Regions from separate parts of the Streptomyces sp. NPDC006134 genome, predicted to be linked through region 1. Evidence: riboswitches for the same ligand, from Rfam matches in the RefSeq annotation. Region 1 holds a riboswitch; the other holds the start of a gene.
The links. A riboswitch is a leader RNA that binds a small molecule or an ion and turns the genes downstream of it on or off. The one in region 1 is predicted to bind glycine.

Region 2: it holds a riboswitch for glycine, as region 1 does, so the genes downstream of both, gcvT (glycine cleavage system aminomethyltransferase GcvT) here and gcvP (aminomethyl-transferring glycine dehydrogenase) in region 1, are expected to answer to the same signal.

Annotation. Positions count from the first base shown of each region.
Region 1 is NZ_JBEXTV010000100.1:1,712-6,701, forward strand. Features, by position in the region: gene gcvP (aminomethyl-transferring glycine dehydrogenase) at 1-1,328, opposite strand, end outside; glycine riboswitch at 1,505-1,600, opposite strand; gene ABZ340_RS35255 (PRC-barrel domain-containing protein) at 1,739-2,110, shown strand; gene ABZ340_RS35260 (DNA polymerase IV) at 2,123-3,586, opposite strand; gene ABZ340_RS35265 (MerR family transcriptional regulator) at 3,688-4,329, opposite strand; gene ABZ340_RS35270 (bifunctional nuclease family protein) at 4,580-4,990, opposite strand, start outside.
Region 2 is NZ_JBEXTV010000009.1:29-5,018, reverse strand. Features, by position in the region: gene ABZ340_RS08000 (enhanced serine sensitivity protein SseB) at 1-490, opposite strand, end outside; gene ABZ340_RS07995 (AAA family ATPase) at 782-1,450, opposite strand; glycine riboswitch at 1,631-1,725, shown strand; gene gcvT (glycine cleavage system aminomethyltransferase GcvT) at 1,916-3,067, shown strand; gene gcvH (glycine cleavage system protein GcvH) at 3,276-3,653, shown strand; gene glyA (serine hydroxymethyltransferase) at 3,669-4,931, shown strand.

The sequences.
Region 1 (4,990 bases):
ACGGCGCCGATCTGCGCGCGCCCGGTCGTCTCGTCGCAGGCGGCCGAGACGTGGTCGGCGTCGACGAGGCGCAGGTTCACACCGTTCTCGCGCGCGGCGGCGACGACCTCGGCGGCCCGGCCCGGCACCCGCGCGGTGACCGTGTCGAAGTAGCTGCCGTGGACGACCTCCACCCCGCCGTTCGCCAGCCCGGCCGCGAGGATCGCGGCGTAGCGGTGCGTGCGCCGCGCGATGCCCTTCAGGCCGTCCGGCCCGTGGTAGACGGCGTACATGCCGGCCATGACGGCGAGCAGCACCTGCGCGGTGCAGATGTTGCTGGTCGCCTTCTCCCGGCGGATGTGCTGCTCACGCGTCTGCAGCGCGAGGCGGTAGGCCTTGTTCCCGTCCGCGTCCACGGACACGCCCACGAGTCGCCCGGGCAGGCTGCGCGCCATCTTCTCCTGGACGGCCATGTAGCCGGCGTGCGGCCCGCCGAAGCCCATCGGCACGCCGAAGCGCTGCGTCGTGCCGACCGCGATGTCCGCGCCGAGCTCGCCGGGGGACTTCAGCAGGGTCAGCGCGAGCAGGTCGGCGGCGACGGTGACGAGCGCGCCGAGCTCGTGCGCCTGGTCGATGACCGGCTTGATGTCGCGTACGGCACCGGAGGCGCCCGGGTACTGGATCAGGACGCCGTTGATCTCCCGCTCGGCGACCTCCGCCGGGATGCCCTCGCTCAGGTCGGCGACGACGACCTCGACGCCGGTCGGCTCCGCGCGGGTCTGCACCACGGCGATGGTCTGCGGCAGCGCGTCCGCGTCGACCAGGAACAGGCCCTTCTTGTTCTTGCCCATGCGCCGGGACAGCGCCATCGCCTCGGCGGCGGCGGTGCCCTCGTCCAGCAGCGACGCGCCGGAGGTCGGCAGGCCGGTCAGGTCGGCGACCATCGTCTGGAAGTTCAGCAGGGCCTCCAGGCGGCCCTGGGAGATCTCCGGCTGGTACGGCGTGTAGGCGGTGTACCAGGCGGGGTTCTCCATGACGTTGCGCAGGATGACCGGCGGGGTGAAGGTGCCGTAGTAGCCCAGCCCGATCATCGAGTCGAGGACCTGGTTGCGGTCGGCCAGGGAGCGCAGCTCGGCCAGCACCTCGGCCTCGGTGCGCGCGCCCGGCAGCTCCAGCGCGTCGTGGTTCTTGATCACATCCGGCACCGCGGCGGCCGTCAGCTCGTCGAGCGAGCCGTAGCCGACCTGCGCGAGCATCTTGGCCCGGGCCTCGTGGTCGGGGCCGATGTGGCGCTGCTCGAAGGGGATTCCCTGTTCGAGTTCGGAGAGCGGAATGCGAGGGGCGGTCATTGCGGAGGCCTCCTGGTCTGACGCGACCTGCGAGGGGCACCACGGCGCGGGTACCCGTACGGCCTCCCCCTCTGTCATCTCGACCTGAGAGCTTCACCGGGCCACCCGAGGGCTCCCGGCTTTCACCGTCGGTGAGGGCGGACGCCGCCGGCACCCGCCCTGCTTTCCAGAGTGACCTCGTCCGTGCGGTACAGGGGCCTGAGAGATTCCGGGGAGGATTTGCTCCTTCGGCGCCTCCGATGAAGCCTGGAGGACTCTCCCGCACGGGGTCAGCAGCCATTCGTCAGCCTACCAGCGAGGTCAACGCCCGGACGTTCGAGTGGCCGCCTTCACGATTGTGCTCTTTTGTAGTGCTTACGGATGATTCACCCGATGATTCACCGGATGAATGGCGACCAAGTGGAGGGCCCGTGCGCACCGACATCGATCCGCGCAACCTGATCGGCCGCAAGGCGTTCGACCGCGACGGCAACAAGATCGGCACCGTCGACGAGGTCTACCTCGACGACGCCACCGGCCTGCCCGAGTGGGCGGCCATACGCACCGGCCTGTTCAGCAGGGACGCCTTCGTGCCCCTGGAGCCCAGCGAACTGGTCGACGGCACCCTGCGCGTGCCGTTCGACCGGGCCCTGATCAAGGAGGCCCCCGACTTCGGCGTGGGCCGCCACCTCTCGCCGGAGCAGGAACTCCAGCTCTACCACCACTACGGCCTCGACGTGGCCCCTCCGCCCACGCTCCCCGACCGCGACTTCGGCAGGCTGGCGGGCTCGGAGGAGACCTGACGGACCCGCCCCTCAGCCCGCCGCCTCCCGGCCGACGGCCCCGGGTCTTCGCACCACCTCCGACCCCGACGGCCCGGACGGCCCGGACGGCATGGACGGCATGGACGGCATGGACGGCGTGGACGACCCAGACGACACGGACGACACCAGCGGCAGCGGATCCGCCGGCTCCAGGTCCGGGTCCTCGACCCGGAAGGTCCGCACCCGCCCGGGCCCGGATCCGGGCGTCTCGAACCGCACGGTGACCCGCCCGAGCCCGCTGCCCTGCACCCACCCGTGCCCGTACACCGTGTGCCGCACGTCGTGCCCGGCGGGCCAGCGGCGCTCGGCGCCCGGCGCCTGCCGTTCCTCGGCCGGCCGCTCCTCCCGCTCGGGCTCCTCGTCCGGCAGCTCCACCCGCTCCCCCGCCGCCTGCGCGAACAGGTCCTCCTGCGTGTAGTCGGCGAGCCCGCTGACGCCCACCCCGAGCAGCCGTACGCCGCCCGTGGTGTCCACCGAGTCCAGCAGCCGCGCCGCCGCCTCCCGCACCACCGCCGGATCGTCGGTCGGCCCACGCAGCGTCTCGGAGCGGGTCAGCGTGGAGAAGTCGTACCGCCGCACCTTCAGCACGATGGTCCGCCCGGACAACCCGGCCGCGCGCAGCCGCCGCACGCACCGGTCGGCCAGCCGCTGCACCTCCAGGCCGACCCGCACCCGGTCGTGGATGTCCACGTCGTAGGTGTCCTCGACCGACACCGACTTGGCCTCACGCTCGGCCACCACGGGCCTCTCGTCCCGCGCCAGCGCCATCGCGTACAGGGCGTGCCCGTGGGCCTTGCCGAGCAGCCGGACGAGCTCGTCCTCGCCCGCCTCGGCGAGCTCGTCGACCGTCGTGATCCCGGCCCGCCGCAGGTGATCGCCGGTCGCCGGGCCCACCCCGGGCAGCGTCCGCACGGACAGGGGCCCGAGCAACGCCCGCTCGGAGCCCGGCTCGATCAGCACCAGCCCGTCGGGCTTGGCCTGCTCGGAGGCGATCTTGGCGAGCATCTTGGAGGCCGCGAGCCCGACCGAGCCGGTGAGCCCGGTGACGGCCCGGATGTCCGCACGCAGTCTCTCCCCCACCGCCCGCGCCGACTCCGCGTCCCAAGCCGCCTTGTCGGCCTCCAGATCCACGAACGCCTCGTCCAGGCTCAATGGCTCCACGAGCGGCGACAGGGCCCGCAGCAGTTCCATGACCTGCTCGCTGATCGACCGGTAGAGCCCGAACCGCGGGACGAGGTACGCGGCGTTCGGCGCGAGCCTCCGCGCCTGCGCCATGGGCATCGCCGAGCGGACCCCGAAGACGCGCGCCTCGTACGACGCGGTGGCGACCACACCCCTGGGCCCGAGCCCGCCCACGACGACGGCCTTCCCGCGCAGGCTCGGTTTCGACGCCTGCTCGACCGAGGCGTAGAAGGCATCCATGTCGAGGTGCAGGATGGTGGGCGCGCTTCTCACGCCTTCGATGCTGCCCTACACCACTGACAACGGCCGCGTTCGCCCACCCGTATCCGTGGAACCGCTCCCAGCGGCCTTCCGCGGACCGGCTGTGCCCGCTCTCAGACGGCCCGGTTGCGCCGCCGCGCCAGCTCGTCGGCGGGGTTGTGGCCGATCAGCGTCTCGCCCGTGTCGATCCGCTCCCCGTGCAGCTGGGACAGCGCGCTCTCCACGTCCCGCCACACCACCCCGACGGCGATCCCGAAGATGCCCTGCCCGCCCTGGAGCAGCGCGTGCACCTCGTCGGGCGAGGTGCATTCGTAGACGGTGGCACCATCGCTCATCAGCGTCATGCGCTCCAGGTCGCGAAAACCGCGCTCCCTGAGGTGCTGCACGGCGGTGCGGATGTTCTGCAGCGACACCCCGGTGTCGAGGAACCGCTTGACGATCTTCAGCACGACGACGTCGCGGAAGCTGTACAGACGCTGTGTCCCGGACCCGTGGGCGGGCCGCACGCTCGGCTCGACGAGCCCGGTGCGGGCCCAGTAGTCCAGCTGCCGGTAGGTGATGCCGGCGGCCGCGCAGGCCGTCGGGCCGCGGTAGCCGATCTGCTCGGACGCCATGGACGTCGCCCCTCCGCTGCTCGGCACGGCCGTCGGCCGCTGCGGAGCGTGACCGGCCGCACTGTGAAGCGGGTACGGGCCGCTCGCCCCGAGACTGCGTCCGGGGGCACCCCCAGCCGTACCGTCGCCGCTGGTTCTCACGCCGACCTCCGTCCTTGACCTGCCTTCTCGACGGTAGGCAGTCACCAAGGGTGCGTCAACGATCGCCACACTCGGCACGCCGAGTGATAATCACCCTACGAGTGGTTTCCCGTGCCCCACCGCGGGGAAAGGCTAGCCGAATGTGCCCGCAGGGGCCGCGCGACGCTCGCACCGGCCACCGGCACATGCCCGGTTCTCCTCCGCCACCGGCTGTGGGCGGACCCGCCGCCGGCCGCACGTCCCGGACGCCTCACTGGCTGCTGGTACCGAAGTCCTCCGGCGAGATCTGGTCGAGGAACTCGCGGAACTTCTCCACCTCGTCCTCCTGCTCGTCCGGAATCGCGATGCCCGCGTCGTCGAGCACCGTGTCACTGCCGTAGATCGGCGTTCCGGTGCGCAGCGCCAGCGCTATGGCGTCGGACGGCCTGGCGCTCACCTCGACTCCGCTGGCGAAGACCAGCTCCGCGTAGAAGACCCCCTCACGCAGGTCTGTGATGCGTACTTCGGTGAGCTCCTGGCCGACGGCTTCCAGCACGTCCTTGAACAGGTCGTGGGTCAGCGGCCGCGCCGGAGCCATGCCCTGCTGGGCGAAGGCGATCGCCGTCGCCTCCCCCGGTCCGATCCAGATGGGGAGGTAACGGTCGCCTCCCACTTCACGCAG
Region 2 (4,990 bases), on a different contig from region 1:
AGTCGGGCTCGAAGAGGCGGACCCGGCCGCCGCTCGCCTCCCCGTCCAGCGGGGTCCGCCCGGCCCGGCACAGCTCGGCCACGGCGGGCGGCGGCAGCGGGACGCCGACCACGCCGTCCGGGTTGACGGCGATGCCGACCTGCGGCGGCAGCCCGCGGGCGAACTCCACGGCGGGGGCGATGGTGTACGCCATCTGCGCGCCGGCGACCTGGCGGAGCTGCTCCTCGGAGCTGAAGACCGGGACGTACGCCTGGCCGTCGATCTCCAGCGCGGGCAGGTCGAGGGGGCCGCTGTGCGGGCCGCCGCCGTTGGGGAGCGGCACCCACAGGAAGCTGCGGCCGAGCACCTCGACGATCCGCCCGCCCGCCGACGGCCCGGCACCGAGCGCGGCCGACAGCACCTCCTCCAGCTCGTTGCCGGGCCACCCGCCGTGCGAACGGGGGTGCGCCTGCGCCGGGAAGTCCGCGGAGAAACCCGCCGGGAAGTCCATCTGCCTACCGCCTGCTTCCGAAGCCACTGCTGTGGCTGAAAAGGCTAACCCGTACGGCCGTACGCGCCGGGCTCACCGGACGCACCGGACGCACCGGCGGACGGCGGGCGGCGGACGGCGGGCGAACCCGGCTCGTCAAACCCGGCTCGTCGAACCCGGTCAGCCGGACTCGGCTCGTCGAACCCGGTCAGCCGGCCCTGGTCCCGCACGGCCCGATCAGTCCCGCACGGCCCGATCAGCCGACCTCAGTCCCCCCGGCCCGATCAGCCGACCCCGGTCCGCCCGGCCCGGTCAGCCCGTGAAGCCGATCCGGTGGAGGGCGTCGGCCGCCGCCCGGTCCAGCAGGACCGCCGAGACGCAGCCGAGGGGCAGGGCGCCCCGCTGCGCGGCGCGCAGCAGGCGGGCGTTGGCCGCGCGGTGGCGGCGGAAGGCGTAGCGGGAGACCCCGCGGCCCCGGTCGCGCTGCCCGGCCAGCGCCTCCTCGGGGCTGACGTCGAGCAGCAGCAGGTGCAGCGTGCCGCCCCGGCGCCGCGCCTCGCGGGCCAGCCAGGCGCGCACCCACGCCTGGGTGCCGCAGTCGTGCACGACCACCCCCTCGCCGGAGCGCAGCGCGCGGCGCAGCCCGGCGTAGTGGGAGAGGCGGACCAGGGGGCGGTAGACCGCGTACGGCAGGAAGTGCGGCATCCGGCGGTCCCAGCGGTCGCGGGTGTCCTGGGAGTCCACGCGCCGGCCGCGCACGGTGCGGCGCATCAGCGTGGACTTGCCGCTGCCGGGCAGGCCGGTGACCACGACGAGGTCGCGGGGCCCGAAGAGCAGGGCGTGCGGGCTGCGGCCGGCCCGGTCGCGCAGGTCGCGGACCATGGGCGCGGGCAGCGGTCCGCACGCCTCCCGGGCCGGGGTGGAGGGCTGCTCGGGCAGTGCGAGGCCCGAGGTCGTGGCCAACGCCGTGGTCCTGTTCACCGTGATCGTCCTCCCCTGGGGCGGTTCACGAGTTCCCATCCCCGTCGAGTGTAAAGAGAAGGTAATCCCGGCTGTCTGCCTTTTTCGTGCGCGTCCTGCCACAGGCCGGTCACAGATCGCGGCCTGCCGTGATCGGGCGAGGCGTGCAATGATGAGCGCGCCAACTGCATACCGGCCGTTTGAATCCGCGCGGGAGAGTTCCCAGCCACCGCTGGGGCGCCGAAGGAGCAAGTCCCTCCCTTGAATCTCTCAGGCCCCGTTACCGCGCGGGCGAGGCACATCTGAAAAGCGGGCCGCTGTCCCAGTGGCCCCACCCAAGGTGCAAGCCATGGTCGCCGCCCCGCGCGGGTGTCATGGCGAACCTCTCAGGTTCCGATGACAGATGGGGAGGACCTTCCTCGCCCTCCCCTACGCTCGGCTGCGCTCGCGCGAGGGGACCCCATCGCCCTGGGAGACGACCGTCCGATGAGCAGTACCGAATCCCCTGAATCCGCTGTGACCCCTGCGTCCCCGCTGCGCCGCACCGCGCTCGACGCCGTCCACCGCGCGCTGGGCGCGACGATGACCGACTTCGCCGGCTGGGACATGCCCCTGCGCTACGGCTCCGAGCGCGACGAGCACCAGGCCGTGCGCACCCGGGCCGGTCTCTTCGACCTGTCGCACATGGGTGAGATCACGGTGACCGGCCCGCAGGCCGCCGCGCTGCTGGACCACGCCCTGGTCGGCAACATCGGGGCCGTCCGGCCGGGCCGCGCCCGCTACACCATGATCTGCCGCGAGGACGGCGGCATCCTGGACGACCTGATCGTCTACCGGCTGGCCGAGACCGAGTACATGGTGGTCGCCAACGCATCCAACGCCCAGGTGGTGCTGGACGCCCTCACCGAGCGCGCCGCCGGCTTCGACGCCGAGGTGCGCGACGACCGCGACGCCTACGCGCTGATCGCCGTACAGGGTCCCGAGTCCCCGGGCATCCTCAAGAGCCTCACCGACGCCGACCTGGACGGGCTGAAGTACTACGCCGGTCTGCCCGGCACGGTCGCGGGCGTCCCGGCGCTGATCGCGCGCACCGGCTACACCGGCGAGGACGGCTTCGAGCTGTTCGTGAAGCCGGAGCACGCCGTGGAGCTGTGGCAGGCGCTGACCGCGGCGGGCGAGGGCGTGGGCCTGGTCCCGTGCGGCCTGTCCTGCCGGGACACGCTGCGCCTGGAGGCGGGCATGCCGCTGTACGGGCACGAGCTGACCACGGAGCTGACGCCGTTCGACGCCGGGCTCGGCCGGGTGGTGAAGTTCGACAAGGAGGCCGACTTCGTCGGGCGCGAGGCCCTGCTCCGGGCCGCCGAGCGGGCCGAGCAGAACCCGCCGCGCGTCCTGGTCGGCCTGGTCGCCCAGGGCCGCCGGGTGCCGCGCGCCGGGTACGCGGTCGTCGCCGGCGGCGAGGTGATCGGCGAGGTCACCTCCGGCGCCCCCTCGCCCACCCTGGGCAAGCCGATCGCGATGGCGTACGTCGACGCGGCGCACGCGGCACCGGGCACGCCCGGCGTCGGCGTGGACATCCGGGGCACCCACGAGCCGTACGAGGTCGTGGCACTGCCGTTCTACAAGCGCCAGAAGTAGCACCGGACCCCAAGCACCGGATCCGCAAGCGCCGGAAGCGGCACCGGATCCCGAGCGCCGAGTCCGCAAGCGCCGGAAGCAACGCCGGGACAGCCACCGGGCGCGGCCACGCCCCGCGTGTGACCCCGCGCACGTTTCCGCTGCTCACCGGCGGTTCCAGCAGTCCCCCCGTCAGCACCACTCCCCCGCGTACAGGAGAATTCAGGCCATGAGCAACCCCCAGCAGCTGCGCTACAGCAAGGAGCACGAGTGGCTGTCGGCCGCCGAGGACGGCGTGTCGACGGTCGGCATCACGGAGCACGCGGCCAACGCGCTCGGTGACGTCGTCTTCGTCCAGCTCCCCGAGGTCGGCGACACCGTGTCCGCGGGCGAGACCTGCGGCGAGCTGGAGTCGACCAAGTCCGTCTCCGACCTGTACTCCCCGGTCTCCGGTGAGGTCACCGAGATCAACGAGGACGTCGTCAACGACCCGTCCCTGGTGAACTCCGCGCCCTTCGAGGGCGGCTGGCTGTTCAAGGTGCGCGTCTCGGAGGAGCCGGCCGACCTGCTCTCCGCGGACGAGTACACCGCCTTCATCGCCGGCTGAGGAGTCGTGGACCGCATGTCGCTTCTGAACACGCCCCTGCACGAGCTCGACCCCGACGTCGCCGCCGCGGTCGACGCCGAGCTGCACCGCCAGCAGTCCACCCTCGAGATGATCGCCTCGGAGAACTTCGCCCCGGTCGCGGTCATGGAGGCGCAGGGCTCGGTCCTGACCAACAAGTACGCCGAGGGCTACCCGGGCCGCCGCTACTACGGCGGCTGCGAGCACGTCGACGTGGTCGAGCAGATCGCGATCGACCGCATCAAGGCGCTGTTCGGCGCCGAGCACGCCAACGTGCAGCCGCACTCGGGCGCCCAGGCCAACGCGGCGGCGATGTTCGCGCTGCTCAAGCCGGGCGACACGATCATGGGTCTGAACCTCGCCCACGGCGGGCACCTGACCCACGGCATGAAGATCAACTTCTCCGGCAAGCTCTACGACGTCGTCGCCTACCACGTCGGCGACGACGGCCTGGTCGACATGGCCGAGGTCGAGCGGCTGGCCCGGGAGCACCGGCCGAAGCTGATCGTGGCGGGCTGGTCGGCCTACCCCCGGCAGCTCGACTTCGCCGCGTTCCGCAAGGTCGCCGACGAGGTCGGCGCGTACCTGATGGTCGACATGGCGCACTTCGCCGGGTTGGTGGCGGCCGGGCTGCACCCCAACCCGGTGCCGCACGCCCACGTGGTCACCACCACCACCCACAAGACGCTGGGCGGCCCGCGCGGCGGTGTGATCCTCTCCACGGCCGAGCTGGCCAAGAAGATCAACTCCGCCGTCTTCCCCGGTCAGCAGGGTGGCCCGCTGGAGCACGTGATCGCCGCCAAGGCGGTCGCCTTCAAGGTCGCGGCGAGCGAGGACTTCAAGGAGCGCCAGCGTCGTACGCTGGAAGGCGCCCGCATCCTGGCCGAGCGCCTGGTGAAGGACGACGTGAAGGCGGCGGGCGTGTCGGTGCTGACCGGCGGCACGGACGTCCACCTGGTCCTGGTCGACCTGCGCGACTCCGAGCTGGACGGCCAGCAGGCCGAGGACCGCCTCCACGAGATCGGCATCACGGTCAACCGCAACGCCGTCCCCAACGACCCGCGCCCGCCGATGGTGACCTCGGGTCTGCGGATCGGCACCCCGGCGCTGGCCACCCGCGGCTTCACGGCCGAGGACTTCGCCGAGGTCGCGGACGTGATCGCCGAGGCGCTCAAGCCGTCCTTCGACGCGGAGTCCCTCAAGGCCCGGGTGAAGGCCCTGGCCGACAGGCACCCGCTGTACTCCGGCCTGAACAAGTAAGTCCGGACGAGCACGTCCCCCGGGGCGCCGGATGCTTTTCCTGCTTCCTGGCTCCGACG